DNA from 3 places in the Bacillus xiamenensis genome. Region 1 is predicted to be linked to each of the others. Evidence: predicted binding sites of a transcription regulator. Region 1 holds the regulator's gene; each other region holds the start of a gene.
The links. Region 1 encodes LexA, which represses DNA repair genes until DNA is damaged. Its sites were predicted from a motif close to CGAACATATGTTCG; they were not measured.

Region 1 (10,523 bases):
GGAAAGAAGGCTGAAATACACCAAGAATCATAAAACCAAAGAAAATAATGAGGATGGCTCCAACTTGACGAATCGCTTCATGATATTCATAAAAAAACTTCCCAACAAACGATGTCCCAAAGCCAATGGCAATAAAAATGATAGAAAACCCTATTAAAAAGAATAATGTATGAAGCAGACTTCTTCTTCTCAACATCACCTTCTCAGATTTCACTTCATCTATACTTACGCCTGTAATATATGATAAAAAGGCTGGATAAAGCGGCAGACAGCACGGTGAGATAAAAGAAAGAAACCCTGCTCCAAAAGCTAAAAAGTAATTCAAATCTGACAAAAGAACACCCCCTTCTTACAATATACAATAAGAGATGACAAAATCATTTCATTTTTTTTACATCATCTGAATAAAGATGGTCTATTCTCTTAAAACCTTATATACTTTAATTTGACATCAAGATACCAAACCCTTTAAATTTGAAAATAAACCTTAAAATGGATATAATAGAACCGATTCTTTTTATCAAGATTTGCATGAAAGGAACATGACTTTGGTAAAAACATCATTATTAACTCAAATCGAAGAAAAAAGAGAAGAGCTGATGAAAGTGGTCCTGCATAATGGGATGACATCGACAGTAACGATCGAACATAGCCAGCAGCTAGATCATCTCCTCTTACAATATCAACGACACTTACATTCAAATTCAGCCAACTAATCATACCTCATGATATAAAAGATGCCGCACGTTTTAGAAAAGTTGATATGTGTGACAATAAACGAAAACCTCTGATTACAGGGGTTTTTTGTTTTTTGACTGACAGATGATGCCTAACGCCAAAATAAAAACCACCTTCCCTGCTTTATACATGCAAGTACAGTGGTTTTAATTGTCTGATGAAGGTAGCTTCAATAAAGAAAAGACATAGCTTGTCCATTCTTTATGACCATGTTCCATCTATGATCATAATATCGTACGTATTATTTCGCTTGGTTGTTCATGGCTTTCATCATTTGATTGATTTTCTTTTGGGACGGTTTCATGCCCATTTGCATCATCATCATTCGAAGCATTTGTTCATTAATTGGTGGATTCTTTTTCAAGTAGCTCATCATATACTTCCGAGCAATAAAGAATCCGAGTGCAACTCCTGCAAGCAGTGCAACAACGCCTACAAGGATGACAACCCATAAATCCATAATTCTTCCTCCTTCATGTTGTCTCGTATAAAGTGTACTAAACAAAAGGCTATTATACAACATTTCACGTTCAATTTTATTTTTTTAAACAAAATTCCTCACTTTTACCGGATTGAGCCACCCGTGCTTCTTTGAGCCAAAGTCCATAGCCAGAAAGCAAGGACTAATTTTTCTCAGTACTTCAAAAAACACCGCCTCCGCCTCATAACTGCCGGTAGCAGACATTTGAATATAACGGTCTTTAATGATGAATGCAGCCGTTCCTTTTCCATCTGGCAGCGTTGCACTATAAATCGAGCCTATTTGTGTATAGTGAATGTTCGTTAAATTGTTCATTAAACGCTGATGCATATGAAAAGCAGGGATTCGTTTCGTTACGTAATCCACTTGCTTAACAAGCATGACTAACTCGTCATCACTGCGGTTTGTCCAGTGCAACGATTCAAACAAATGAAACAAAATAGATTCTCTGCCAAAATAATGATGAGCAAACTCATCCTCAATCCAATAAATATAATAATGGCGTTCCATGTCTATCCCTTCCTTTCACATTTCGTCAATCTCGCTTATTGCTTGTATTATACAAAAATGTGAAAGAAAGAATTGTCTATATATGAAGCAAGAACAAACTAGTTTTGTCAAAAAAACAAGAAAAAAGAAAAAAGTTTGCAGAGCGTATAGAAAAGCTCTGCAAACTGGGTGCAAAAAAGCATGATGCTTGGAGATTGATTACTTATTGAGCTTTGCTTTCACACGGCTAACCACGTTGCTGACAGTAAATCCGTATTTCTCAATAATGGTTTCACCTGGTGCTGAAGCGCCAAATTTATCAATTGCAATCACGTCGCCATCAAGGCCAGTGTAACGTTCCCAGCCAAGTGAAGCACCCATTTCTATTGCAATACGTGCTCTCACTGCTTTAGGAAGGACTGACTCTTTGTATTCATCTGACTGCTCATCAAAGCGATCCCATGCAGGAAGACTCACAACAGAAGCGCGGATGCCTTCTTTTTCAAGTGCCTTTTGCGCTTCAATTGCTAAACCTACTTCAGATCCTGAAGCAAGTAGAAGTGCCTCAGGCTGTGCATCAGCGGCTTCAACGACAACATATCCGCCCTTTTCTACTCCTTCATATGCCTTCTCTGGTGCTTGGTCAATCGTTGGAAGGTTTTGACGAGTAAGAACTAGTGCTGTCGGTTTATTTGTTGAAGATACAGCAATTTTCCATGCTGCTGCTGTTTCGTTTCCATCAGCTGGACGAATAACAGAAAGGTTAGGCATCGCACGTAATGATGCAAGCTGTTCAACCGGCTCATGCGTTGGTCCATCTTCTCCAACCGCAATGCTGTCATGCGTAAAGACGTAAGTGACAGGAAGTCCCATTAATGCAGCAAGACGAATGGCTGGTCTTAAGTAGTCTGAGAAAACAAAGAATGTTCCGCCGAATACACGGAGACCGCCGTGAAGTGCCATACCGTTTAGCGCAGCACCCATTGCGAATTCTCTGACACCAAACCAAATGTTTCTTCCAGCATAATTCTCTCTGCCAAAGTCACCTGTATCTTTAATTGTTGTTTTATTTGATCCTGCAAGGTCAGCAGATCCACCAATAAAGAATGGGACTTGCTTCGCAATGCCATTTAATACCTCGCCAGAAGAAGCACGAGAGGCAAGGCTTGAACCTGCTTCATAAACAGGAATCTCTTGATCCCAATTCTCAGGAAGCTTTCCTTCAATCGCAAGTTTCAGCTGAGCTGCTAGTTCCGGATATTCTTTTTCATATTGCTCAAACAGTTCATTCCACGCTGCTTCTTTTTTCTGGCCAGCGTCTTTCACTGCTGTTTTGAAATGATCGTACACTTCAGAAGGTACATGGAAATCTTCTTCAAACGTCCAAGAATAGGCTTCCTTCGTTAGCTTCGCTTCCTCACTGCCAAGCGGTGCACCATGCACTCCAGACGTTCCCGCACGGTTTGGAGATCCGAAACCGATTGTTGTCTTCACTTCAATCAGTGTAGGCTTGTCTGTACTTTGTTTGGCTTTTTCAATCGCGGCCGTCACTTCTTCGATGTTATTGCCGTCTTTGACGTAAAGAACTTCCCAGTTCATGGCTTCAAAACGATTCTTCACATTTTCAGAGAAAGAACGATCTAGGTCGCCATCTAATGAAATGTCGTTTGAATCATAAAGAACAATTAAACGGCCTAAGCCTAAATGACCAGCAAGTGAAGCGGCTTCAGAGGAAATCCCCTCCATTAAGTCTCCATCTCCGCAAATGCTGTATGTATAGTGATCCACAACATTAAAGTTGTCTTTGTTATACGTTTCTGCAAGATGTCTTTCTGCAAGTGCCATTCCAACAGCCATTGCAATCCCTTGTCCTAAAGGACCTGTTGTCGCATCTACGCCCTCTGTGTGTCCAAATTCAGGATGTCCAGGTGTCTTGCTGCCCCATTGACGGAATTGTTTTAAATCTTCAATACTTAGGTTGTATCCGCTTAAATGAAGCATGCTGTATAAAAGCATAGAACCATGTCCCGCAGATAACACAAAACGGTCTCTGTTAAACCAATTTGGATTTTGCGGACTTACGTTTAAGTGATTCGTCCATAAAGCGTATGCCATTGGTGCAGCACCCATAGGCATTCCAGGGTGACCGGAATTCGCTTTTTCAATCGCGTCTATGGAGAGAGTACGTATTGTTGCAATAGATTTCAATTCAATCGTTTCCATATAAATCCCCTTCCGTATCTTGTGTACACCATTATCATAAATCTACTGTCCTTTTTTCACAACTATTTCACGCTGAAAAAGAAGGATTTTGTCACATTTAGTTTATCGATCACCTAAAAACTTATGCAAATATGAAAAAAGATGAGAATCTTTTTCCCATCTTTTCAAAAATCAAGAAATCATCACCTTAATGAAGATTACGATCTCTTTCTCTCTTTAATTTTTCTGGTGTAACATCGTTTCCTTCTGGATCAACGATTTTTACGGTTTTGAGTGTATTTTTCATAGAAGAACGAAAAGCTTTTAAATATTCCTCTCTTAAATGCTTTTGCTCTGTTTTTTCAGCGTCCGACAAACCGGCTTCTTTTGACTTTTTTGAAAGTGCATTTATTCTTGCAAGCTGTTCTTTAGAAATCATGACAAACTCCTTTAAAGCATTTTCCCTACATACTACTAAATATCATTCATTTTTACAACAATTCACGCTTCACGTCGTCATTCCTTTTTCGTATTCTTGATACCTTCTATGCACGGTTGCTTTTGATATGTCAAAACCAAGTGCCTGTAGTGTCACTGCAATTTCAGCGAATGTCATTTTGTTTTTTCTTAATCGAACAATTTCTGATATCGGTACTTCAATACGCTCGCGGCCAGGTGCCTGATCTTGGTGTTTCAAATTCAGTTCAGGCTGATATCCGCGCTCAATAGCCTTTTTCATCCCCCGCTTAATTTTCAGGTTATGAATTCTCCGCTGGTATTCTTCCACAACGCCTACAATTTCAATGACCATCTCATCTGCTTCTGAAAGCTCAAGCTCTCCTCTATGAAAAACGCTATACACCTTGACCTTCTCTTTAAAAAGACAATGAAGAAGTGCGATTTTCGCCTGCCCTCTTCCAAGGCGTGTCTCATCTTGAATGAGAACAGCATCTATTGCTTGTTCTTTCAGTGCAGCAAGCATGTCAAAAACACCATCACGATCAAGATCATATCCGCTTGCTTTTTCTTTAATGACTTTGACCACATTCATCTTATGTAAAGCAGCTAAAGCCAGCAGTTCTTCTTCTTGTCTTTTCAGCGAGGTTTCCTGTTCTTCTTTAACAGTGCTCACTCTCGCATAAATCAATGCGTTCATGTCTTCAATCGGCCTTTCTACTGTACTGTTGCAAGTTGATATACAACCGGGTGCTCTTTTTTGACTGGAATCACAAGAATGTCCCCAGGCTGGATGTCAGTTGAAGCAAGATCATTGTGTTCAGTTACCCAGTCAATAAAAGCATTTTTATCGATTGATTTGCTGTCACTCACTTGATCAGCTAATCCCCAAAGAGTATCACCTGATTGAACCTCTATTTTAACATATTGATTTGAATCATTATGGCTTGTGACCGCAATAAGTGAGAGAAATATACCAACGATGAACGAGAATAGCCCAATAAAAATAATCGATTCCTTTAACCTCATAATGTCATCTCTCCTAACAGAATATGTGTTCGCTCTTTCTATCACTCATTATAGATACGAACAAACGTTTCTGTCAAACGTTTTTTTCGAACCTATGTTTGTACTGTTAGGAAAAACATGCTATAATTTCTTTAAAATTGACGTTTTGAGGTGCAAAAGATGACGAAGCTATCAAAAAGACAACTCGATATCCTGACATTCATCAAAGAAGAAGTAAAAAGCAAGGGCTATCCCCCATCCGTTCGTGAAATTGGTGAAGCTGTTGGTCTAGCATCTAGCTCAACCGTCCATGGACACTTAGCTAGACTAGAAACAAAAGGTCTAATTAGAAGAGACCCAACGAAGCCTAGAGCGATAGAAGTACTAGATGAAGAAGAAATGAATATTCCAAAGAGCGCTGTAATGAACGTCCCAGTCATCGGAAAAGTCACAGCAGGCCTGCCTATTACGGCTGTTGAGAATGTAGAAGAATACTTCCCTCTTCCAGAAACTTTTGCAGCACCAGATGAACAAGTATTTATGCTTGAAATTATGGGAGAAAGTATGATTGATGCAGGTATTTTGGACAAGGACTATGTCATTGTGCGTCAGCAAAGTACCGCCAACAATGGCGATATTGTCGTGGCTATGACAGAGGAAGATGAAGCAACAGTGAAACGTTTTTATAAAGAAGATACGCACTTTAGATTACAGCCCGAGAACCCTTCAATGGAACCAATTATTTTACAGAATGTGAGTATACTAGGTAAAGTGATTGGCGTATTTAGAAACATTCATTAAAAAAAGCCGGTATTTCATCAACTGCTGATGAGAACCGGCTTTCTTTTTATGAGCAAGAGTAAGCAAGAATACTTGAGCTTGGGAAGGAACCAAATGTAAAGTTTGGCCAGATAAAGCCTGTTGTACGGCCAAAAGGTTGCGAGGAAATGACATACATTAAAAATACTTGGCCGTTTCTAAGGAATACAATGGTCCATCTTCTATTACATCCCGCCGCAAATTGAACAGTTTGCGGGCCCCCGCCTACACTTTGTCCTGCAATAAGCGGCTGCATACTTTGGGGCTGAGAGACTGCTTGCTGATACTGCGAGATGATATGCTGCGGCGGAGCTGGCGGAATGGATTGCCCGCCTGAACCTTGCCCTGGCCCAGTCCCTCCTCCTCCGATTGGTAAGCCGGGAAATCCTCCAACTTGAGGAATAGGAAACGACGGCAAGCTTTGTACCTGCCGATCATATGAGTTCCCATTCCACACACCTTCATATGGATTATACATACTAAACACCACTTTCTTAGACATTCATCACGACAGTATATGTCATACATAAAAAAAGAGTGTCGAGGATTCAAATCGAAATCTTTCCAAAAGACGTTTTGTTCTTCTTTAGAACGGTTATATAATAATGAGCCATAAAAAATAAGAAAATGAAAACTTTATGTCTCCCTCAAACGTTATATAAGTAGAAAGAAAAGAAATAAAAAAACATTTTTGTTTCACTCTTGTAATATCGATGTAATTATTGTAACATTTGTAACATAAGAAGTTTTCATTGAGAAAAGGAGGCAATCGCCTTGAAAAAATTATTTGTTTTATTAACCGCTATTATGCTGATGATCTCTTTACAAACAACAACACTAGCCGCTTCCAAAAAAACTGCCACTCTGACAAATAAAGAAGCGTTACATATTGCCCTTGATGCAAGAGAACACTTTTGGAGTGCTATGTCAGGCTACAATATTAATGAACATTCAGATTACAAATTAAAATCATTTACTTATAAAGACATGACTTACAACTACCTGTCTAAAACATTAGATACAAAGAAAAAATTAAACGACTATCTATCTCAAGTTTTCACAAAAGAAGCCATCACTTATGGTTTAAAAGACTATCAGTTCATTGTTCATAATGGTAAAATGGCTGTTCCAGTCGGTGACGGAGACAACATGCTCGATTGGGATAAGGCAACACCAAAACTTGTGTCTAAGAAAAATACAATCCGCACATACGAATTCACAGTCCCAACCCTTGATGGTCGCACAGTAAAACGCACTGTCACTTATGAAAAAGTAGAAAATAATTGGAAAGTAACAAAAATTGATGCTGTGATCTAAAGAAAACCAGGCCCTTTTAACAGGCCTGGTTTTTATATTGGTGAAAATTCGGTCATCTGGTTTAAGGCGTGAGCAAGTGATGATGCCGTTTGAAATTCATTAAAAGGAAGTCCGAGCTGCACAGCTGTTTGAGCAATTTCTGGTCTGATGCCCGAAATAGTCGTTTCAACCCCGATTAACCGCAGTGACGTGACAAGATCAAAAATTTGATGTGCGACCATTGTATCAATAATAACGACACCAGATAAATCAATGCACAAATGCTGAACACCTTTTTGCGAACATTGTTTTAATGTGTTTTCTAATATGATCTTTGCTCTTGCTGTGTCAATGTCACCTACTAAAGGCAAAAGGGCAATATGGCTTTTTAACACAATCACAGGAGAACTCAGCTCATAAATCATTTCTCTTTGTGCAACGAGCTTTTTGGTTGTATTTTTCACATATTGTTGGATGAACACATGAATGGACATGTTAAACGCCTCGGATATTAAATCATACCAATAAAAGATTCGGTCAATATCAATATCACCTTGATACTGTTTAATAAATTTTTTTAAATAATGAAGGACCACTCTTTGATTGGACATATATTCTCTGACGACATAATCTAATGGCGTATTTAAATGCTTCGGGTCACTTGCTAAGTCTTCAGACCATTTTTTAAACTTCGTATGTAAATACGACTTGTCTTCAATAAGAGCGCGTATAAAATGCTGATAATAATCTTGATTTTGTCGTTTTAGCTCTGCTATGATGCTGGAATCCGTTGAACGATAAATCGATTCTGGATCATCATCCTCAATGGATTCATACCATGTCTCAGTCAGTTCTTCTGCATGTTCCATGAAAAAATCGTATAATGCACGGTTCTTTTCCATAAGCATTGTTCCCTTCACATTTTCTTCTTGTCAGTCTTTGTATCTTAGATTGATTGTACCACTGAATCTTTTGTCCTTGCTAACTCGAATACGCTCTGATTGTAAACAAAAAAGGCCCCTCGCCGAGAGCCTCTTGCCGAAGTTTATTTCACGATAAATAAAATTCTTTTCCCGTCAGGATATCCGCTAATTTGATGTCCGACCCATGAGCCAGCTCCTCTATTATCTGATGGACTGACATATTGAACGCTTGCACCTTTTCCACCTTCAAGACAAACCGCCATCGGCCATTCATCCCGGTCAAAGCCAGGTTTAGTAGGAATTCCTTTTAACGATTCTTGCCTGCGGGCATCTGCCCCGTTTCGGTCAATCGTACACACATCTGAATGCCCTTTCCGAATCGCTTCTTGAATGTGACCGCCTGTTTCAGGATATCGTTCCATTGGAAATTGAATGACATGATCATATCGATCTGCACCCTTTGCCGCCTGATTCTCACCAGCCCCACCTAATAACGCACCTATCCCTATCACAAAACATAGGACGACAGCAGCAATCCAGCCTCTTCTCATCATCAAAAGCTCGTGACCTCCTCATACTTCTTCTAAAGAAATGATCGTGACTTGAAGGAAATGAGTCATTTTAAATGTATGAGTGGCTGAGTGTTGACATGTGAAAAAGATGAACTGAAGCTGCCTGCCGATCAATTGAACCATAAGAAAAGGCGAATGATTGAGAAATCATTCGCCTTGCATCATTTAGGATATTCCATCTACTCTATATAATGTTTCATTTTGTGAAGACATGCCTTTCATGCCAGAGGGCATCCCCTCTGTAGTGGATGAGGATTGGTCCTTATACTCTTCTGATGAGATGGCTGTACCATGTGATTTGATCCAGCTGACCAAATCGCTGTTACCTGATGACTGATTGTCTTGTAATAAAAAGTATTTCACTTTCCCTTGTTGAATAAGTGTTTTTAATTTCTTTACAGTCAAAATGGGATCCGTCCCATTAAATCCGCCTAGAGCCATCACATTTTCATCTTCGTCAATGATATATGGCGCTGCGGTAACAGTCGTCAGCGTCGCAAATAAATACGTTTCACCTGTTTGATGAGCCTTTAAATAAGTGAGTAGATCCTGATCAACGCTAGATGTAAACATATTCCCTCCATTTGAACTAGCCAGCTGAACACCGGCCTCAGGAAGAACACTGTTCCCTCCATATATGATAGGCGTTGCAGACCAAAAACCAGGAATCAGCAATAAGGTTGTCATTGCGATGATCATCAACCGTTTTTTGATCAATTGTTTTTCTTTATACATGAGCAATAAGATGGCGATACTCACACCTGCAATCGCAATTGTATACATCCAGACACTGCTTATTTGTGTCGTATAATTGCTCAAAATATATCCTTGGAAAATACCTGTAACGGCGATGGCCGCTGGAAGCAGATAAGCGGATATTCCTTTTTGTGACGTAAATAACTCACCCATCTTCTTGGCTCCTATACCGCATAGTGCCGCAATTGGCGGGGCAAGCATAATGAGATAATAGTGGTGGAAAAAACTAGCAACACTAAAGAATCCAGCAGCAGGAATCAACCATGCTGTCCAAAATAACGTTTGTTTCCATTCATTTACTTTCCATTCATTTACTTTCCATTCATTTACTTGAGATTTCCGGTCCCTCCACCAGCTGATGATCATTCCTAACAGTCCAAATAAGGCGAACGGCAGCATCCAGCTGATTTGTCCTGACAATGCAGATTGAAATAAACGGAATACACCTGGATTCCCAGTTCCATACATATTCATACTTTGACCACTAACAGTATTGCCCGGCGGAGTTCCACCAGCTCCCCCCTGATGAGGTGGCATCATTTGATTCTGTGATGGTGGTTGCTGATTCCTATTTGATTGATCGTCTGACGTTCCACCTACCCCTGAACCGTCTGGCATCATAGCACCTGCTTGCTGATTCATCTCACCAAAGGATTTGCCAGTTGTCTGTCCAAGTAAACGCTCCGTGCCGTTATAACCAAAGGCAAGCTCTAACACAGAATTCGTTTGACTGCTTCCCACATATGGACGTTGACTTTCAGACGTCATGTCAACAGTAACTGC
Region 2 (10,523 bases), 340 kb from region 1:
TTCTTCTAGGACTTCAGGAGATTGTGCATCAATCACACCAATCATCCCCATCCCTTTACTTTGTGACGCTTCTATTAGAATTTGATCAATGGTCAGTGACCTTGCACCTGTAATTTTGACAGCTCTGCCTGTTCTCGTTCTGCCAATATGAATATGGATATCTGCAAAGAACTCCCTCATTTTGTAGACTCAAGTACCTCTTGCAGTTGTAAGTATTGGATGGCATAGGCTGTTTTTGCATCATAAATCTGCTGTTTTTCGATGAGGTGCAGCGCTTCTTCTAATGTCACTTCCATCACTTCGACAAATTCATCTTCATCCAGCTCTCTTTTTTCTTCAAGCGGAACCAGCTCATCTGCCAGATACATGTGAACAATTTCATCTGCAAACCCAGGAGATGTGTAAAAGGCCGTCAGCTTTTTCAGCTGCTGAGTCGTGTACCCGGTTTCTTCTTCTAATTCTCTTAGTGCTGTATGTGCCGGCTCTTCACCTTGTTCTAATTTTCCAGCTGGAATTTCAACAATGGCTCTCTCAAGTGCTTTCCTGTATTGCTTGACCAAAATGATTTTATTTTCGTCTGTACGTGCAATAACTGCTACTGCACCTGGATGTTTGATGATTTCTCGTTTGCCTTGTTTTCCATTAGGCAATTCTACATCTTCAAGAACCAAGTCAATGATTTTTCCTTTATATAACTCTTTAGATGATAATGTTTTTTCTTCAAAGTCCTTCAATTTTGTCAGCTCCTCGTTCTACTTTCACTTTTCACTTCATTCATTTTAACATAGATGATTTAGGAGAAGCGAAAAGCCAAGGGCCGCTTCAATGCACCCTTTGAAATCACCTGGCTTGAATTCCAGAATTTTTTCACTTAATGTGAAAGGATAGGAGTGTGATTGAATTGAAAAAAAGACGAATTGGCACCTCTGATCTTTTGGTTAGTGAGGCGGCACTAGGATGTATGTCACTTGGAACTGAAAAAGAAAAAGCGCTCTCTTTATTAGATGAAGCCATTGATCTTGGGATTAACTATTTGGATACAGCCGATTTATATGATTTTGGGACAAATGAGGAAATTGTCGGGGAGGCCATTAAGAACAGACGGCAAGATTTGATTTTGGCCACAAAAGTGGGCAACCGCTTTGAAAAAGGCAAGCCGGGCTGGGACTGGGACCCTTCAAAGGCGTACATAAAAGAGGCCGTGAAACAGAGCCTCAAACGGCTTCAAACAGATTATATTGATTTATATCAATTGCACGGGGGCACAATTGACGACCCAATTGATGAAACCATTGAGGCGTTTGAAGAATTAGTGGAAGAAGGCGTCATTCGCTATTACGGCATATCGTCTATTCGTCCAAATGTCATTAAAGAATATGCCAAAAAATCGAACATTGTGAGTGTGATGATGCAATATAGTTTACTCGACCGCCGTCCAGAAGAATGGTTTTCTCTTCTTGAAGAACAAAGCATTAGTGTCGTCGCTAGAGGTCCTTTAGCGAAAGGGCTTTTAACTGAAAAACCGCTCTCTCAAGCAAGTGCAGCGATTCAAAAAAACGGTTATCTTCAATACTCATTTGAAGAGCTTCAGCAAGTCATTCCTTCATTAAAGAAAGTCGCTTATGACCTATCGCTCACTGAACTGTCCATTCAATACTTGCTCAAGCATTCTACTGTCAGCTCGGTTGTTTTTGGCGCAAGCTCGGTGAAACAGTTAAAAGAAAATGTGGCAGCAGCCAATGCACGTTCTTTAAGCGATCAAGAAGTAAAAGCTTTGATGTATTTCACAAAACAGTCTGTGTATGAGACGCATCGTGTCAATCGAACGTAAAAAGAAGACAAAGGGCTTAAATAAAGAGTATTTTAGCCCTTTGTCAACAATCTGAGAGATCACATCAAGTGATCTCTTTTTTAGTTAGCTTTTATACTTTCTCCAGTCTAAATGACTTTCATCTAGCAGCTCTGAGAAGCTTTTATTTTTTTCTTTTTCTTTCTGTTGCCGAAGGAGGTCTTGTCGTTTTTGTTCTTCTCTTTTTTCTGTCTCAACGGCGAGATTCTGCTTCATTTGAAGGAGCTACTGTTTCACATCATCCTTTATGCCGTCTTTCAGTTTTGCTTGGTCTTGCTTAGTCTTTTTCACTTTGCCTCTCTCCTTTTGCCTTAGTGTATCATCCGTTTTATTTGCTGAGCAAGAGTCACGCCAATCTCCCAACATGTGGTATGATCATCATAGAAGAACTTCGGAAAGGAAGAATCAGCTTGAAGAAGAAATGGATCGTTATACTTGCTTTGATATTATTTCCACTCACTGCAATCGGTATTTTTTTCACTAATAAAATGATGTATATTCGTAGATTAACGGACGAAGAGCTCATCAAACGAGAATCAGATGAAGGGCATTATCATCACGAGGAATTTCAACAGCTTCAAAAAGAGAAAGTTTGTATTCCTTCAGCATTTGGTTATGATCTTCATGGCTATTTTGTGCCGCTTCCACATACAACCCGCACCATCGTGCTTTGCCACGGCGTCACAGTCAGTCTGATCAATTCCGTTAAGTATATGAAATTATTCCAAAAGCTCGGATGGAATGTGATGCTTTATGATCATAGAAGACACGGAATGAGCGGCGGAAAAACGACTAGTTATGGATTTTATGAAAAAGAAGATTTAGCTCAGGTGGTAAAGTGGCTGAGACAAAGACTCGGGGAAAGTGCCATCATTGGTATACACGGAGAATCAATGGGCGCAGTCACGACCTTACTATATGCTGCAAAACCGGAAGCAAGCGCCAATTTTTACATAGCTGATTGTCCTTTTGCTTCTTTTCAGGATCAGCTTGTGTATCGATTAAAAACGGATTTTCGACTTTCAGGTCAATGGATTCTTCCATTAAGTGATCTAGTGTTAAAATGGCGGGACGGATATCGCATCAGGCAGGTGTCCCCTCTTGATGTGATTGACAAGGTGAAAGAACCTGTTCTTTTTATCCATAGCCTTTATGACGACTATATTCCCTGTGAGCAAAGTCAGCAGTTATATGCACGAAAAAAGGGTGATAAACGGCTATTTATTGCGCCTCATGGTGCGCATGCGATGTCCTATAGTGAAAATAAGGAAGCATATGAACAAGAGGTTCAGGCATTTCTTCAAACATTTAAACTCAATGAAAATGAAAGAGGAGAATGAACAGCGGTTCGTCTCCTCTTTTTAGCTAACTTATGCGATAGTCACCACTGTTGTATGGTGTCTGCCCGCCAGCTCCATATGGCTCTCTTCCGATTGCTGCTGACTCATGACCGATAACCCTGCAGTTGCTGCCAATAAAAGAACTATCAAACTCATTTTCATATAAATGACCTCCATTTTGAATTTTTGATATAGCTTGAATTTTCCTTTCGTAATACCGGGTAGATACTTCAAATAATCCAAGCTCATTATAATAATGAGCTGCATCAAGTGCCAATTCCTCAATATCCGGGTACAAGCGCTTGTCCTCCAACAAATCTAATGTATCGTCTATGATTTTTATTTCTGCATCAACGTATAATGCTTTTAAAAACTGAAATTTGCAGATGTAAATTTCATCTTCTAATTCACAGGCTTTCATAATACCTTGTTGATAGAGGGTTAACGACTCTTCTATTCTTTTTTGTTTAAACAGGATTTGTGTCAGCATAAATAGTGGGTCTAGAGAGCGATTTAGATGGGTTAAATTCTCCTTTTCAAACACTTCAAGAGAGTCTTTGAGATAACGACTTGCTGCGGCAAGATCGTTCATTTGGTAATAGCAGTTACCTAAGTTGAAAAGGGCCGAACCTATGACTCGAGGGTTTCCAATTGAGCGTGCTCGCTTTAGAGCATTTTTAAAGTAGGGTAATGCATGTTCATAGCATTTCAAATCATCATAGTTTGCACCGATGACAAATTCACAGTGGATGATTCTCAGCGTGTACGTTCTGTAGGCAGCGTACGTATCTAACGCTTGCAAAGCATAGTGCATCGAAAAGTGGGTTTGTTTCATGTGGTAGTATATTTCTGCTAATTTAAAATAAAATTCTGCTCTTTCTATATCATCTGATATGAGATTGAGCTTTTTTTCTGCGGAACGGTAATAAGCAATAGCGCTCAAATAGTTTCTCTGTTCAAATTCAAACATTCCTGTAAAAAAATGAACATAGTATTCAAGCATGTCCGTTAATTTTGTTTGCGAATGTTCGATCGTTTCTAAAAGCTTCTTAATTTCTTCATCATTCGAAGCTTTCTTTGCCGGTTCAAAATATTCAAGCATCACTTTATGGCGAAAATCCATCAGCTGGTAAAAAAGCAGCAAGTTTTGATCCTGCTCCATCTCAAGGATTTCCTGCTCGATCTCGGCCTTCAGTTTCTCTGCCTTCATGACATGAAATCCGCAAATCTGTCTATACCATTCGTTTATTTTGATTCCAACCTGAGGCGATGACAGCTTGAGCTTCAATTCACCTTAGCACCTCCCTTCTCATATACGATACATGTTGTATTCTATCATATTTCCACGAATGGAAGAAATATGAAATGTCGTTTTTCGTAAAGTTTTCGGTATCCCGCAATAAACGCTTCCATTGCCTATTTTTCGGCATTTATAGCCTCTATTTATTCATTTCCATTTTTCTCATTTTGTCGAAATGGTTGTTAAAACCTGCTTTTTATCGTTTGAAAAGATCATTTTTCAAGTTAGACAGCTCTGCTGTTTGATGAGATGATGATGACACGAAAAAAATCCCCTCCAAGTATTGTGTAAGAGCCAAGATATTTTCTTGGGCTTTTACACCATCTGCTTAGAGGGGATCATATCAACAACAAAAGGCTTTTTATAAGACATCTGTTACTTGATCCATATTCTCTTTGATCCAATTGACAGCTAATTCAAGCGTTGGAAATTCTTCTGTTTTAAATGTGACTTCATCTTGAAGAAGCCAGACGTCCTTTTTCACTGAATCCATTCCACCAATTGACCAGTGCAAAAGGCTATAAGGATGATTATTATTTAAAAACGACACCCACGTTTTGTTTTGTGCCGTGTTTTGTATCACTTTCAGCTTTTGATCCACTACTTTTCCACCTTACTTTACAAGTATACCCATTCTCGGGCTGAGTATTTGTTGAGGACTTTTCAACATAAGTGTATTGGCTTTTTCATTAAAATCAATCGTCATTTCCTCGTCAAAAAACACCTTTTGTGCTGTGTGTATATATAGGTGAAATGGTTGATTATGCTTGAGCTGTTCCCACTCACCTGTTCTTTCGCTTGTCAGCCAAATCATTGGTACACCGCTTACTGCACAGCCGCATCCATCTGAATCATAGCGAAGGAGCAGTTCTTTTGTTTTATGCTCTGCTTGCCTTTTTGTAAGAAAGGCTGCTGCTGGTTCCGTTATATGAATATACATGACGAACATCCTTTTTTCATTGATTGTTACATTGTAACATATCAGCCATCAATTAAACATGTTCGCGCCCTTGCCAGTGAATGCTTTAGATGATCTTGTTCTATGTAATGGTCATTCTCTTGCCTGATTGTTTGTTTCAAGCTGCTTTGACCAATTGAACGCCTCTTGCTCAATTTCTTTAATGATCGCATTTTTTCCGTTTATATAGCTTGCCATATCCTCTGGGTGTGCTTTCGCTAATTGGCGCTTTTTGTCTGCATAGTCCTTGGCACGACCTGGTGCTGCTCTTAAATAATCACGGAACACTAAATGTCTTTTTACATCCTCATGTCCAGCTTCATAGGCGTGAATGTGATGTGATCGCTGTAAGCCGCCTTTTCTAAAAAAACGTCTTCCTTTGAGTCCGTTTTCTCCTAGCGGTTCATAACCAAGCTCACTAAACAGATGACTGCATTCATCTAACTTGCTGATCTGTTTCACCTCTAGCAGAATATCAATAATAGGCTTTGCGGCCATTCCTTTAATCGACGTACTGCCAATATGGTGACCATCTCCCCAGTTGTCACCCACTGCCTTCTTCAGTTTGTCTAGCTCATGATGAAATTGTTCTTGCCAGCTCGTTTCATATTCAACCACTTCCACCTTCCGAAGCATTGAACGTTCCATCTTTATTAACATGAGATTGTTTTCTACTTGCAAACGGGCCGTTTGTTTAAACCCGAGTTTTTCATAGAGCCGGATCGCTGGTCTATTTGCTTCCGCCGTTGTGAGCTCGATTGGCAGATGATGCTCGATAATAGCCTGCATCAACTCTGTTCCAATCCCTTGATGGACACCATGAGGATGCACAGCTAACCGGCTGAGAACGACCCGGTCCTCATGCATTTCATATGAAGCGATCCCTAACAAAGAGCCTTCTTTTTCAAACCCTATGAATATCTCATTTGCATCCATTACATCTTTAACTATTTCTTTTAAGGGCGGTAAATCTTGATAGCCAATTTGCTCTGCCTCCATCTGATATGCGGCCAATTGGATGTGTAATATCTGTTTTGCTTGTTCCTTATTTTTTTGATCCAGCTGGATGATCATTTTTTCACCTCCAGCTTCTTCATAAATAACACACGGTCTTCATGAATTCCATCGTAATCTGAAAAGACAGAGATGCCATCTACTGTTTTATCTCCCTTTTCTATCTGAAAACCGAGTTTTGTATGGTAAGCAATGGAGACTTTATTAACAGGAGCTGTGACGGCCTTAATCGTTGTTCTCCCTTCCTTTTCAGCCGCTTCATAAAAAGCTTGATAGAGGATTTTGCCTATTTTTAATTTACGGTGATCGGGATGTACGCCAACAAAATGAATATAGGCTTCATCCGGATGAGATTGCGATAAAAAACCAACTAAAAAACCGATCAGTTCTCCTTTTTCGACGACGACAAAACTTGTTTGCTGGAAATGTTCAAAAAATAGCTTTGGCAATTTTGCACGCAAATCTCTGCCTCCCCACCAGCTTTGGATGACGGATGTGACTGCGTAAAAATCCGACGGCTTCACTTGGCGTATCATGATGGCCTCGCCCCTTTTCTCATTTTGTCTTTTCTTATTCGAATCGTTTTTTTCACAAAAAAGAGATTGTTTCAATAGTCTACCTGTCTGATCAGATGGTTGTAAAGACAGTGTGCCAGCCTTTTTTCAGTTTAACTTTGTTGGTTCTTCGTCTTTCAGCCGCCATCTCCTTTTAAATCTTCACACTTATTTCAAAAAGTTCACTTTTTGTGCGAAAGTTTCTTTCTTTGGTTATGTTAAGATGAACCCTATAGGAAATGTGACAAATGTTTATTGGAGATGATCATGTTGGTTTGGGTTGTTATTTCACTTGTTGTGTTTAGTCTTTTAAAGCTGCTTGTCACCTCGCTGCCTTCTGGTGTGGTCGAACGCCTGCTGAGTCGTTATGCGGTTCATGCAAAAGTAACAAGTGAGCAAACAAATATTACTTTTCAAGGTCGTTCGCTTGATGAGCAGCGAGCATCTGAAGTCATTCAACACTTTAATGACGCGATCTTTATTGAACGCTACTATATTTATCCTGGTGATGAGGAGCGTTTTCTTCATCCAAATGAAGGGCCGGCGCCGCTTACGATGCAAACAAAGCTTGGTAAGCACGATGTCACCCTTTATCTGTTCCATTATGATGACCATGTGGACGTGGTTCGGCAGTTTACACATAAGCCAAAGAAAAAGCTTACGGCTTACCGTTTGCGTTCTGAACCGCTCCAAACTTTCCACAGCCTGGCACATGCTTAACAATCGTTGCAGCAGACGAGACGAAGTGTTAATCACTTCGTCTTTTTTGTATGGACAGCTTTTGAATGATTTACCAGTATGAATTTCACCTCATGTTGTTTACAATAGATATAGAACATATGTTCTAAGAGGTGAAGTACAATGAATGAACGAGCGATTCTGCTTGTGGATATGCAGTCATTTTATGCATCAGTAGAAAAGGTGGAGGCGCCTCATTTAGAGAATGTGCCGCTCATTGTCTCTGGAGATCCAGAGCGAAGAAGCGGAGTCGTCCTGGCAGCCTGCCCTCTCGCTAAGAAACGTGGCGTACAAAATGCATCAAGGTTATGGGAAGCACAGGAGAAATGTCCTGAAGCAGTGGTTGTACGTCCACGTATGCAGCGCTATCTCGATGTCTCTGTCATGATTACAGAACTGCTTGAACAATACACAGACCTTGTCGAGCCATATTCCATTGATGAACAGTTTCTTGATATTACAGGCAGTCTTACACTATTCGGCTCTCCGCGCGAGATCGCTCAACATATACAAACAACGATTATGAACCAGACTGGCATTTACGCACGTGTGGGCATCGGCCCTAACAAAGTGCTCGCTAAAATGGCCTGTGACCATTTTGCCAAAAAAAACACATCCGGCATCTATGAACTGAGTGCCGACCGAGTTGCTGCTGATTTATGGCCGCTCCCGATTGGGAAATTATTTGGCGTTGGCAAACGAATGGAACATCATTTAAAACGAATGGGCATTAGTACCATTGGGACACTTGCTGCTTATCCGTTGGACCGGTTAAAAAAACGCTGGGGAATCAATGGGGAGCTCCTGCAGCGAACAGCTTTAGGACACGATCCCTCACCAGTCACTATTCACACACATGATCAGCAAAAAGCCGTTGGACATCATATGACCCTTCCCCATGATTACGCGTCTTTTGAGGACATCAAAGTCGCTCTTCTTGAATTGAGTGAGGAAGTGGCTAGACGGGCACGTTTTAAGCATTATCTTGGTCAAACGGTGTCTGTTGGTGTAAGAGGAGCTGATTTTTCACATCCAACAGGATTTCATCGACAAATCAAGCTTCATTCACCTACACAGTACGGCACAGATATTGCAGAGGCTGCGATTCAGCTATGCCAGCAGCACTGGGATGGTCAGCCCATTCGCAGTGTAGGTATCACCCTCTCACAGCTGCGGCCTGACAGCCACTATCAGCTGACTTTATTTGATCACCATTTGAAGAAAGATCGACTCAGCAAAGTATTTGATGCGATCCATTTGAAGTATGGACCTGCGGCACTACTGCATGCTTCGTCACTGACAAGTGCTGGCCAGGCATATCACCGCGCCGAAAAAATTGGCGGGCATTACAAATAACGGAGGCGAACAACCATGAATCCCAATAAATTAACACCTGGATACAACATCATGTGGGAATCAAGCCGAATGATGCTGCCAGAGCACCGGGAGCAGCTTCTTGCTCAAAAACGAAAGAAACAGGAATACACGTCTCTTCCGCTCAGCTCCGATCAGCTAGAGGAAATGAATTTTTTGATCACACAGTCTATTACAGAGGATCAAGCGATTTGCGTGACGTATGTCGCATCAGGCATGAAAGCACAGTTTTGGGGCTGGGTCAAAGCCATTCATTATGAAACGCGGCGCATGAAAATGGTGAATGACGAAGATGTGCTAAGCCTTTCCTTAGAGCAAATTATCGCCATTGATCTCGATTGATTTCTCGTAAAATGAGCAGACGAATCAGTGGAGCATTGTCCGCTTCCCTTTCCTACAAAGCCCTTGCTCATCAAGGTTTTTATGCACCAGCAGCACGACATATCCTCTCCCATTCACTGGGGGATTCGAGCTTCTCTGCCATATGACGGATGTCTCCTCCATCAAATTGTGTATTTAATTTGCACAATTTTTCATGTATGATTGGAACATCTTACAAACGCAGGGGAGACGCAGCATGAAAAATAATTTACGCACTTTACATCCACTTAGTTGGACGATCATCATCGGCACGATATTTGGCCGAATGGCGACGTCCATGAGCATTCCTTTTTTGGCCGTTTATTTGACACAAGTCAAAGGCGCCTCAGCCTCTTCAGCTGGGTTAATCATTGCCGTCAGCTCTCTTATTGGGATCGTTGCGAGCTTTTATGGCGGCTATATTTCTGACCGAATCGGCAGAAAAAAGGTGATGCTTTTATCCATCTTTGGTTGGACACTTGTCTTTGTTGGCTTCGCGTTTGCAGATGCCATTTGGGTCTTCTTTTTTATGAATGCTTTAAATGGACTGTGCCGGGCGCTGTTTGAGCCAACATCTAAGGCGCTCTTATCAGATGTGACCCCCGCAAGCATTCGGTTGTTTGTCTTTAATTTACGGTATACGGCCATTAACATTGGTGTCATCTTCGGCCCGCTGCTTGGTTTATATCTCGGGTCATCAAAAACAACATTTCCATTTCTCGTTGCTGCCTTCATTTACTTTTTATACGGATTCACGCTGGCATGGCAATTTCAAAAGCATCCCGTTGCTGCTCCAGAAAACACCAAACAAATCAGTGTCAAAAAAGCCCTTTCTATTATCCAGAAAGATACGGTCTTTAGCATCATCCTCATCGGTGTGACTTTATGTTCGTTCGGATATTCACATCTAAGCTCAACACTGCCTCAATATTTATCGGCATCCCCTATGATTGAGGATGGCCCTAAGCTATTTGGGTATCTTTTATCCTTAAACGCAGTTGTTGTCATTGTCGTTCAGTACCCGCTGATTATGATC
Region 3 (10,523 bases), 620 kb from region 1:
TTAGTGAAGGAATGGAGCAGAACAAACGCAAAACGGTAGAATACCGGCTAAAGCAGGCGATGCGGCTTTGTTTATTAAGCGGGGGCATTTCATGTATTATCCTTTTTGTGTATGCAGAAAATTTAACCCTCTTTATGTATGGTTCATCTCATGCGGCCATCTATGTAAAATTCATGGCACCCTTTTTTCTTCTCTATTACTTTCAAGGGCCGCTTCAAGCCGTCCTTCAAGCGTTAAATTTAGCTGGTGCGGCAATGACCAACAGCCTGATAGGGGCTGTTGTAAAAACAGGAATGATCTTCGTCCTTGCCTCACAGCCAAGCTTTGGTATTATGGGCGCAGCACTTGCAATATTAATCGGCATCGTCCTTGTCACATTGCTCCATGCGGCAACTGTCGGTAAAGTGCTGCCTATTCATTTACCATTGAAAGAATATGGACTTTGCTTCCTTGTGATCATAGGCACAGGGGCTGTCAGCTTATGGATGAAGCATCAAGCGGGCGGACTCTTTTCTGCCCCTTTAGAGCTGATCATGCTGATCTTTGTTACATGTGTGCTGTATGTCATTCTATTAATCTGTTTTGGGCTCGTGAAACGAGAAGAGCTGCGCCGCATCCCGTTAATTGGGAAGCTGCTTTAGCTCATCTTTTCTTTATGACTTCATCTTTCAAATCAATATAAAAATGCTTCTGATTAAAGCTGCAGTAGGAGATTTGTTCGATGTGATCATAGCCTCTTTTGGCAAGCTCCTTTCTCAGCCACTGTTCATCATGGTTGATCTGCTTGAGATGATCATGCTGAACCACACCGTCTGCAATAAGAGGAAGCTCAAGCGCTGCATGTGTGCGCTTGTTTTCTTTTTCAACAACGGCAAGCTTTCCTGAAGGCTCTAAGATGGCGTACGAGACATCCTGAATACTATCTATGTTATTTTCTCTTAATTGAATGAGCAAATCGTCAAAATTGTAACGCTGTTTTCTCATCGCACCCTCGTCTATTTTCCCGTTTATAATGAGCAAGGCCGGCTTGCCGTCAAGAAAGCGCCGAACACCTTGAAACTTTAATGAAAGATAGGCAAGGGTGATTTGAATGAAGGTTAACAGCAGGATCGGCCATACCGTATGTAACATATGATCCTCTACTTCTTCTATGGCCAGCACCGCAATTTCAGCGATCATCATAAAAATGACAAGATCTAAAATACTCAGTTCTCCAATCTCCCTTTTGCCCATTAAACGAAAGATAAACCAAATAAGAAAATATAAAATGATCGTTCTCATGGAGATAATTAAGATGTCCTGCATATGATGTAAACCCTCCTTATCCACCATAGCTTGTGTCAAAACACTTTATTTATGTAGAAAAGAGAGCCTCTGTTTTTATCGTGAGAAACATGTCTATTTTTTCTTCAACGTGAATACATTTTAGTAAAAGACAAGCTTCGGTCAATTGGAGAGGAGACGAATCACATGCAGGAAACGAAACAAATAGGAAAAGGCATTTTATCCGGCTTAATTGCTATTTTTGTCGTGATGATTGTGACAAGCTTACTTGTGTCACTTATGCTTACCTTTACGAGTATGCAGGAATCATCGTTTAAATGGATGATTATGATATTGTCCTTTGCGGCACTTCTTCTAGGAGGAATCATTTCTGGTGGAAAAGCAAAGGAGCGGGGCTGGCTCATAGGCGCCATCACCTCTTTTATCTTTTCTCTCACTGTATTTTTATTTCAATATTTAGGGTTTGGAGAAACCTTTTCGCCAGGACAATTCATCTATCATGCGGCCTTTTTGGGGATTTGTATGCTAGGGGGAATGATTGGCGTCAATCTTCGAGGCAAATAAAAAAAGAGCGGTGTGATCCGCTCTCTCTTTTTTATGGCTATGTATTGGAGGATTAGCCTTTGTCAGCTAATTCTCTAATAGCACGACGGTCGAAAGTTAAACGGTTGTTTTCGCTTGTTTTGATGACCACTTTTGATTCATCAATTGAGTCGATTTCACCGTGTAAGCCGCCGATTGTGACGATTTTATCGCCTTTTGATAAAGATTGCTGCATTTGACGCACAGCTTTTTGTTGCTTTTGCTGTGGACGAATTAACAAGAAATAAAGCACAGCAAACATGACAACAATCATAATGATTGAACCCATACCACCATCCATTCTATCTCACCCCTTTCTAAATCATTGTAAAGCTTTTCGTTTATGCGTTAAAAGTTTTTCGCATTCGGTTTGTTAAAGCCATACCGCTCAAAAAACTCTTCTCTAAAATCACCTAAACGATCCTCACGGATAGCTTCTCTCACTTGCTCCATTAATTTTAACAGAAAATGAAGATTATGATAAGTTGTTAATCGAATTCCGAACGTCTCATTTGTACGGATTAAATGTCTAATATAGGCGCGTGTGTAGTTTTTACATGTGTAGCAGTCACAGTTCTCATCAATTGGTCTGAAATCACGCTCATATTTTGCATTTTTCACCACAAGGCGTCCTTCACTTGTCATCAGCGTGCCGTTTCTTGCAATTCTCGTCGGCAGTACACAGTCAAACATATCGACACCGCGAATGGCACCGTCAATTAATGAATCTGGTGAACCGACACCCATTAAGTACCTTGGCTTGTCTGCCGGTAAAAATGGTGTGGTGAACTCTAGCACACGGTTCATCACATCTTTTGGTTCACCAACAGATAAGCCGCCAATTGCGTAGCCTGGGAAATCAAGTGAAACAAGATCTTTTGCACTTTGTTTACGAAGCTCTTCGTATTCTCCGCCTTGGACAATGCCAAACAGACCTTGATCCTCTGGACGCTGGTGCGCTGTTAAGCAGCGCTCTGCCCATCTGCTTGTCCGTTCTACAGAACGTTTCATGTAATCGTATTCTGCTGGGTATGGAGGGCATTCGTCAAACGCCATCATAATATCAGAGCCGAGTGCATTTTGAATCTCCATCGCTTTTTCAGGAGATAGGAACAGCTTATCTCCGTTTAAGTGATTTCGGAAGTGAACGCCTTCTTCTTCAATTTTTCTAAATTCACTCAAAGAAAATACCTGAAAGCCGCCTGAATCTGTTAGAATCGCTCGATCCCAGTTCATAAATTTGTGCAGGCCGCCTGCTTCTTTGACAATGTCATGCCCCGGGCGGAGCCATAGATGGTACGTATTGCTTAAAATGATGCCTGCATCCATTGCTTTTAATTCTTCAGGCGCCATTGTTTTCACTGTAGCCAGCGTACCAACTGGCATAAATACAGGTGTTTCAAAGGAGCCGTGCGGTGTATGAACGCGCCCAAGACGTGCCCCTGTTTGTTTGCATGATTTAATGAACTCATAACGTATCGGTAATTGCGACAAAAATGAGCCCTCCTGTCTTTGTTGATGTTATTGAATCAGCATGGCATCGCCAAAGCTGAAGAATCGGTATTCCTCTTTTACAGCCTCATTATACGCTTTTAGGACGTGCTCTCGTCCAGCTAATGCACTGACAAGCATAATTAATGACGATTTCGGCAGATGGAAATTCGTAATCATGCCATCAATGGCCTTAAATGTATAGCCTGGATAAATAAAGATCGACGTCCATCCGCTTGACGCTTTGAATTCACCATCATAGGCACTTGCAATGGTTTCAAGTGTTCTTGTCGATGTTGTTCCGACTGAAATAATCCGCCCGCCTTCTTTGCGCACGCGATTAAGCTCTTCAGCCGTTTCTTCATTCATTTCATAAAATTCTGCGTGCATTTCATGTTCTTCGATGCGTTCAGTACTGACCGGACGAAATGTACCAAGCCCCACGTGCAAGGTGATAAAAGCAATATGCACACCTTTTGCTTTTAGCGCATCCAGCAGCTCGGTTGTAAAGTGAAGGCCAGCAGTAGGAGCAGCAGCTGAACCAACCTCTTTCGAGTATACTGTTTGATAGCGCTCACGATCATCAAGCTGCTCTTTAATATATGGAGGTAGCGGCATTTCTCCTAGAGATTCAAGCACTTCATAAAAAATGCCTGTATACTGAAACTCGACTTTTCTTCCGCCATGCTCCAGTTCCTCTGTACACACCGCTTTTAGCCGTCCATCACCAAACGTAACGACCGTTCCTTTTTTCACACGTTTTGCTGGTTTTACGAGCGTTTCCCATTTGTCTCCTTCTTCTTGCTTTAAAAGAAGAAGCTCAACTTTGGCACCTGTATCCTCTTTCGTCCCAAACAGACGCGCAGGTAAAACGCGTGTATTGTTTAAAACGAGACAATCTCCCTTTTGAAAATAATCTGTGATTTGTGAAAATGTATCATGTGTGATCGCACCCGTTTGTTTATTTAAGACCATCAGTCTTGATGCGTCTCGTTTTTCAAGCGGGACTTGCGCAATCAATCTTTCTGGTAAATCAAAATCAAATAGTTCTAGCTTCATTTCCTTCACCTATTCTGTAGTTAACTAGTTAACGTTATTTCATCCGTCCAAAGACATTGAGTAAAATGGTTAGTACGATGCTAATGACAATGCATGTAATAACGGGAAAAAAGAACGTTACGTTTCCTTTTTTCACAAAAATATCACCTGGCAGCTTCCCAACCAATTGAAATACTAAACCTGCGGCAAAAAGGACACCACCTAAAATCATCAACATTTTAGGGAATTCAGTCACGAATCGGAACCTCCATATGAAAATGTTCATACGCTTCTCTTGTGACGACCCGCCCTCTTGGTGTTCTTTGCAAGAAACCAATTTGCAGTAAATACGGTTCGTACACATCTTCAATCGTATGTGATTCTTCTCCAATTGTCGCTGAGATCGTATCAAGTCCAACAGGACCGCCTCTAAATTTTTCGATCATACTTAAAAGCAGCTTGTGATCGATATGATCGAGTCCAAGCCTGTCAACTTGCAGACGCTCAAGGGCATCTTCTGCAATGTCTTGTGTGATGGCATGATTTCCAAGCACCTGCGCAAAATCTCTTACTCTTCTGAGCAGCCGATTGGCGACCCTCGGCGTTCCTCTAGATCGTCTTGCAATCTCTTCAGCTGAGCGAATGTCGATCCCAATCTCAAACAACTCGGCTGTTCTTACCACAATGTCAGCCAAATCTCTTTGCTCATAGTATTCCAATCTTGCATGTACCCCAAACCTGTCACGAAGCGGCGCTGTTAAAAGCCCGACACGGGTCGTTGCCCCTACAAGAGTAAATGGCGGTAAGTCAAGCCGGACAGAGCGTGCTGTATCTCCTTTTCCAATCACGATATCTAGACAAAAATCCTCCATCGCTGGGTATAGCACTTCCTCTATTGAGCGCTGCAAGCGATGAATTTCATCAATAAACAGAACATCGCCAGGTTCAAGAGATGTCAAGATCGCCGCCAAATCTCCAGGACGCTCAATGGCAGGTCCAGACGTTGTACGCAGCTGAACATTCATTTCGTTGGCAATAATCGACGCTAGCGTTGTTTTTCCGAGTCCAGGCGGTCCATATAAAAGGACGTGATCCAGCGTTTCCTGCCGCATTCGGGCAGCTTCAATAAACACGCTAAGATTATCTTTTACTTTTTGCTGGCCAATATATTGGCTAAGCGTCTGTGGCCGCAGACTTTGCTCAATGGCTGATTCATGGTTGTCTGCTTCAGTTGAGACGAGCCGTTCATCCATGAGACATCACCCTATTTCAACATTTTTTGTAAAGCTTTTTTCACATATTGATCGGTTGTGAGATTCTTTTCTTCTTTTAATAAAGGGAGAACCTTTTTGATTTCGCGATCACCGTATCCAAGGACACTTAAAGCCTCAAGCGCTTCATCTAATGCAGTTTGCTGCGTTTCGACCTGAATATGATCCTCGTGGGTAAATAAGTTTCCAATCATTTCTGGCACCACATCTGCGAGCTTTCCTTTTAGATCCAGAATGATCTGACGTGCTGTTTTTTTGCCAACACCAGGGAATTTAATGAGAAAAGCTTCATCCTCACGTTCTATCGCTGAAATGACAGCGCCAGGATCACCGGAAGCAAGGATCGCAAGCGCGCCTTTTGGTCCAATCCCTGTGACATTTAACAGTTTTGTGAACAACGCTTTTTCTTCTCGTGTTTGGAATCCATATAACGAAAACGCGTCTTCCTTTATGTAATGATACGTATAAATCGTTTCTTGTTTTGTTACTTGATAGATAAACGGGTTTGGGGTATAGACTTGATATCCCACGCCGCCGTTTTCAATGACAACATATTGCGGGCACACATAATCAATGGTCCCTTTTACAAACTCTATCACCGTTTTCACCTCTTTGACTGTTCTCCATTGTAACATAAATCGAAGAGAAAACCGCAATAAAAGTTAACATACGTTCGCTCAGTCCGTCTTTACGATGTAACCCACGAAAAACAGCTTGCGGTCATCACACCAGCAAGCTGTCACATCATTAAAAGGATCTTTCATGTCGGTAAGGTTTCATGACTTCAAGCACATGCTCAAATTCATCTTTTGTTCGAAACGGAATGCCTTGCTCAAGCTGCTCCTCCACATGGCTTTCTAAACGGGACGTATCAATTTGAAAAAAGAGATGAATAGGCTCCGCCCAGCCGTCAGGCCTTCCATGAAACGTAGAAATCAAACCATCCTCAGATAATCCAATATATCCATTTGCTTTACTTAATGGGGATATATCATCAATTTGCTTTCTAAAAAGGGCAAAATCCTCTCGCTGTTCTACCAATGTCCAGCCTTTATACTGCGCCCAAAATGTATCTTTGTCTTCTAATGATGCTTGGTGTCTTTCAATGCTCACATCGCCGTCTAGATAGACTTTTTCAAGCTGAACGTTGATGGTTTTTGACTCTTTTTGCAAGTGTTCTTTTGCTTCCATATCCGCAGCGAAAAAAAGCACACTTGTCATGATAAGTCCTGTAACGAAATATTTCATCTTCACTTTCACTATTTACACCTCTTTAGAACATGAGATCGATGCATGACATATGTAGTTTGACCCATTTTTCTAAACATTAACCAAATCGATAAACCTGACACATATGAAGACTCTTTCATTGTATCCTTCATTCGTAAATGTTATGTTTTATACAACCCTGTTCTACCGAATGACACGGTTTTTTCATCATTCGTTTTTCAGCCGCATAAACTGAAACCAAAGAAGGTGAAGTCAATGTCAGATGTCAAAAGATTAGCCGAGTCGATTCAGTATCATGAAGAAAAACGTTTTAATAAGCTCGCCTTCAAACCGGCAGAGCTTGAGCTGTGCGGCAAAGGAAGAAGTGCCTATGTATTTTCATACAAAAAAGACGGCAAGAACATGGCGTTAAAAGTCTTTTTTCCTTCTTATGAAAACATTGCCCGCAAAGAGGCTGCGATATACGCAAAACTTTCCGGTTCCTCATACTATCCTGAGATTTATGAATCTGGGGATCGATATATTTTAATGGAATATATTAAAGGCCATACATTCTATGAATGCCTGACAAAGGGAATTCCCATCAATAAACAAATGATTGAACAGGTAGATGATGCGTTAGAGGAAGCACGCGAGAAGGGATTAAATCCTTCTGATATCCATCTACGAAATCTAATTTTAACAAAAGAAGGACGCGTCAAGGTTATTGACGTTGCCCGCTTCACGCAAACGAAAACATGTCATCAGTGGGATGATTTAAAAGCCGCTTATGTCTATTATCAAAAGCCCTTTTTCCCTAAAAAAGCGCCTCGTCTATGGCTTGAAGTGATCGCCTATTTATATAAAAAGAACTGGCTGTCCCGGGGTCAGCTGAACAACCGAAATGATTTCTCTGCATAATGAAAGCCGCTCGAATGAAGAGCGGCTTTTCTGTTTTATTCTGTTTCTACATGGATGCTATTTACATTCAATAAGTTAATGATGTCGTCGTTTAGCTTAAACCAATGATTGGCTTCCTCGATTTTTTTATACACATCATAGGTAGCTGGACGTTTCAGCTCGAAATCAAGCACTTCCCCATTGTTCATATGAAATGTTACCTTAAATACTTTCATCATAAGATCACCTTCCACTCTGTCTTGTTCGCTAACCGAACCGGTCAGCTCCTTTCATTCATTCTCTATTTAACTCGTTTCCCCTGCTTCTTTCCTTCTAAACACAAGAAGTTTAAATGTTGTTTAAAATCGCACAAAAATGCGGAGCAAGACATTCATGTAGCAGGAGAAAAAGTGAATAAATCATTCGCAAAAACATTCCGAAACGGGCTGCTTGTAGCGGTATCCCCTGGAAACCTTGTCTTCTGGGTATCTGTGTTTGGCGCTGTACTGGCAGATGCTTATACAAAAACAGATTCATCTGAATTTATATTGGCTGCCGCCGGCATTCTGGCAGGGATTCTTCTTCATGACATCGGTCTTCTCACGATTGTATCCTTAACGAGAAAAGTGATGAATCGCACGATGATCAAGTGGACATCCATGATTGCTGGTATTTTATTACTCGGATTTGGCTGTTATTTCTTTTACGAATTTTATATAGGGATTAAGGTTTATTTTTAAGAAAAGGCTAAAGTTCGTGATGAACTTTAGCCTTTTTGATTCCTCAAACTATCGGGTCATGCCTGTTTGGCCTGTTTCAAATTGTGTTCTTCTCATATCTCTGAAGCGTGTAAATGCTCCTTCATCTTTAATGACTTGGACAGCTCTTCCATCCGCATAACGAGTCGCTGCTTCTTCTACTTGTGATACACCCTCTGACGTCAAGCGCCCATCTGTTTTGAGAGCAATATACACATTTTCATCCGTCACCATGACTTGTGAATCTGTCACATGGTTCATTTTGTTCACTCGGTTGGCGATTTTTCTTGAACGCTGAATGTTCTCTTGTTTATCGTAGCCAGAGAACGACATTTGGTTATGATAGTTCATATCTCCATGACTGTAGCGTCCATCTCCACCAGTAAGCGGCATTCTCACTTGATCCTGTGTAGGACGTGAACGATAATCAACATTCGTTGTATTTCTTCCGTTCATTCCGTCCATGAGCTCAGCAACTGGTCCTTGATGATCTTGGCCGTTGTTTGCTGTCCGCTGATTTGAATGGTAACCAACCGGCTGACCTGATTGATTATGACGTGTATCTACACCAGCATTGTGATTTGTACCACAAGCAGTTAATCCAATAGGAAGAAGCACTAATGCGATTGTTTTTTGCCATTTTTGTCTCAAACGAAAAACCCCCTGTACAAATTGAATCTTATGAGCACGAAACAGGCTCTGTTTTAGGATGTACAGTTAAGGAGAAAAACAAGCTGTCATTTATAAGCAAAAAAAGGAACGATTGAGATCGTCCCTTCTGTCATTAATCTTCTTCGTCTTCTTCTGGTCTTGCGAATACAGATTGATTAGGATACGGCTGCATGTAAGGCTGAGCTGGATAAGCGCCCATTTGACCATAAGGAACAGGAGTTGGATAATGTCCAGGCCATGGCTGATGATGGTGCTTCATGCCATCATCACATCCGCAGTCTTCCTTACCATATGCTTCATTTGAAGCGTTTGGATAAAAGCCTTGATTGGCGTTCGCATTTGCGCCTGCATTTGGATGCATATGGTGGTGCCAGTGATGCCCGTCGTTTGCATGATGCTCATGATTTTCACCGTAATAGGCTGGCGCTTGATACGCAGGATAATACGGCTGAGCTGGGTAAGGATACGGCATCATATGATGATGATAATACGGCTGAACCGGATAACAAAGACCAGATCCCGGTAAAATAGGAGAAGCCGGCACCATTTGCTGCGGGTATGGATACATCGCCGGCATGTAATGACCATGACCATAATAAGGATCATATGGATCATGATGATGCTGATGCTGATGCTCTTTATTTTCAGCCATCCCTCCTACGGCTGCCCCTCCAACATTCGGCATTTGCGGGAAATTAGGAAGGTTTGGGTAATTGCTATGCTCCATATCTTTTCCCTCCTCTTTTTGATGTGGAATATGAATGAATGGATCATATCCCTTTGCCACGTCTTCTTTTAAATGACCCTTATTTTCATGATGAAAATGATCCTTGTGATCTTTGTGGTCCTTTTTCTCATGTACGTGATCTTTTTTCTCATGATGTTCTTTTTTGGGAGGAGGCGAGAATGGCTGGTAGAGATTGGTCTGATAATAGTTCACATCGACTTGCGGAAAAACTGGCTGCTCGATCTTTGGAACTGGCGGCACATAAGGTACTGGTTCATTTGGCTTTTCCTTCGGCTTCGTATCTTGAACTTGCACGACATCCTTTGGCTTTTCTTTTACATACGGGTGTTCTTTCGCTTTTGGCATTTCTTTTGCTTTGTGATGATCGGTTTTCACGGGAACACCACTAGATGGAATTTTGATTTTCATTCCAGGCATGATCAAATCTGGATTACTGAGCTGTGAATTAAGTTTTTTCAATTCTTGAAAGTCGACTCCGTACTTCTTTGAAATTTTCCAAAGGGAGTCTCCTTTTTGCACAATATGAATTTTCAACGTTTTCCCCTCCTATGCAAAACGTGAACGTAGCGG

Region 2: the regulator LexA is predicted to act here: its motif matches at 7,848-7,861, upstream of BK049_RS16415 (DNA polymerase IV).
Region 3: the regulator LexA is predicted to act here: its motif matches at 6,329-6,342, upstream of ruvA (Holliday junction branch migration protein RuvA).

What each region holds. Positions count from the first base shown of each region.
Region 1 is NZ_CP017786.1:3,552,341-3,562,863, forward strand. It holds gene BK049_RS18170 (cytochrome c biogenesis CcdA family protein) at 1-334, opposite strand, end outside; gene BK049_RS18175 (aspartyl-phosphate phosphatase Spo0E family protein) at 543-716, shown strand; gene BK049_RS18180 (YneF family protein) at 980-1,198, opposite strand; gene sirA (sporulation inhibitor of replication protein SirA) at 1,283-1,729, opposite strand; gene tkt (transketolase) at 1,928-3,931, opposite strand; gene BK049_RS18195 (DUF896 domain-containing protein) at 4,119-4,349, opposite strand; gene BK049_RS18200 (YneB family resolvase-like protein) at 4,419-5,066, opposite strand; gene yneA (cell division suppressor protein YneA) at 5,084-5,395, opposite strand; gene lexA (transcriptional repressor LexA) at 5,555-6,175, shown strand; gene BK049_RS18215 (hypothetical protein) at 6,222-6,671, opposite strand; gene BK049_RS18220 (IseA DL-endopeptidase inhibitor family protein) at 6,968-7,510, shown strand; gene BK049_RS18225 (STAS domain-containing protein) at 7,543-8,391, opposite strand; gene BK049_RS18230 (NucA/NucB deoxyribonuclease domain-containing protein) at 8,535-8,969, opposite strand; gene BK049_RS18235 (glycosyltransferase family 39 protein) at 9,150-10,523, opposite strand, start outside.
Region 2 is NZ_CP017786.1:3,214,161-3,224,683, reverse strand. It holds gene BK049_RS16470 (TIGR00375 family protein) at 1-180, opposite strand, end outside; gene BK049_RS16465 (NUDIX hydrolase) at 177-734, opposite strand; gene BK049_RS16460 (aldo/keto reductase) at 902-1,831, shown strand; partial or broken gene BK049_RS16455 (YqkE family protein) at 1,916-2,140, opposite strand; gene BK049_RS16450 (alpha/beta hydrolase) at 2,221-3,189, shown strand; gene BK049_RS16445 (response regulator aspartate phosphatase) at 3,215-4,477, opposite strand; gene BK049_RS16440 (YqkC family protein) at 4,851-5,090, opposite strand; gene BK049_RS16435 (iron-sulfur cluster biosynthesis family protein) at 5,103-5,429, opposite strand; gene BK049_RS16430 (GNAT family N-acetyltransferase) at 5,541-6,521, opposite strand; gene BK049_RS16425 (GNAT family N-acetyltransferase) at 6,518-7,072, opposite strand; gene BK049_RS16420 (YfmQ family protein) at 7,286-7,735, shown strand; gene BK049_RS16415 (DNA polymerase IV) at 7,877-9,109, shown strand; gene BK049_RS16410 (YolD-like family protein) at 9,125-9,469, shown strand; gene BK049_RS16405 (MDR family MFS transporter) at 9,705-10,523, shown strand, end outside.
Region 3 is NZ_CP017786.1:2,927,411-2,937,933, reverse strand. It holds gene spoVB (stage V sporulation protein B) at 1-641, shown strand, start outside; gene BK049_RS14940 (DUF421 domain-containing protein) at 643-1,305, opposite strand; gene BK049_RS14935 (TIGR04086 family membrane protein) at 1,471-1,848, shown strand; gene yajC (preprotein translocase subunit YajC) at 1,901-2,167, opposite strand; gene tgt (tRNA guanosine(34) transglycosylase Tgt) at 2,215-3,360, opposite strand; gene queA (tRNA preQ1(34) S-adenosylmethionine ribosyltransferase-isomerase QueA) at 3,388-4,416, opposite strand; gene BK049_RS14915 (DUF2905 domain-containing protein) at 4,451-4,651, opposite strand; gene ruvB (Holliday junction branch migration DNA helicase RuvB) at 4,644-5,648, opposite strand; gene ruvA (Holliday junction branch migration protein RuvA) at 5,660-6,265, opposite strand; gene BK049_RS14900 (BofC C-terminal domain-containing protein) at 6,414-6,914, opposite strand; gene BK049_RS14895 (serine/threonine protein kinase) at 7,152-7,796, shown strand; gene BK049_RS14890 (hypothetical protein) at 7,832-8,014, opposite strand; partial or broken gene BK049_RS14885 (LysE family transporter) at 8,141-8,515, shown strand; gene BK049_RS14880 (YhcN/YlaJ family sporulation lipoprotein) at 8,564-9,184, opposite strand; gene safA (SafA/ExsA family spore coat assembly protein) at 9,318-10,487, opposite strand.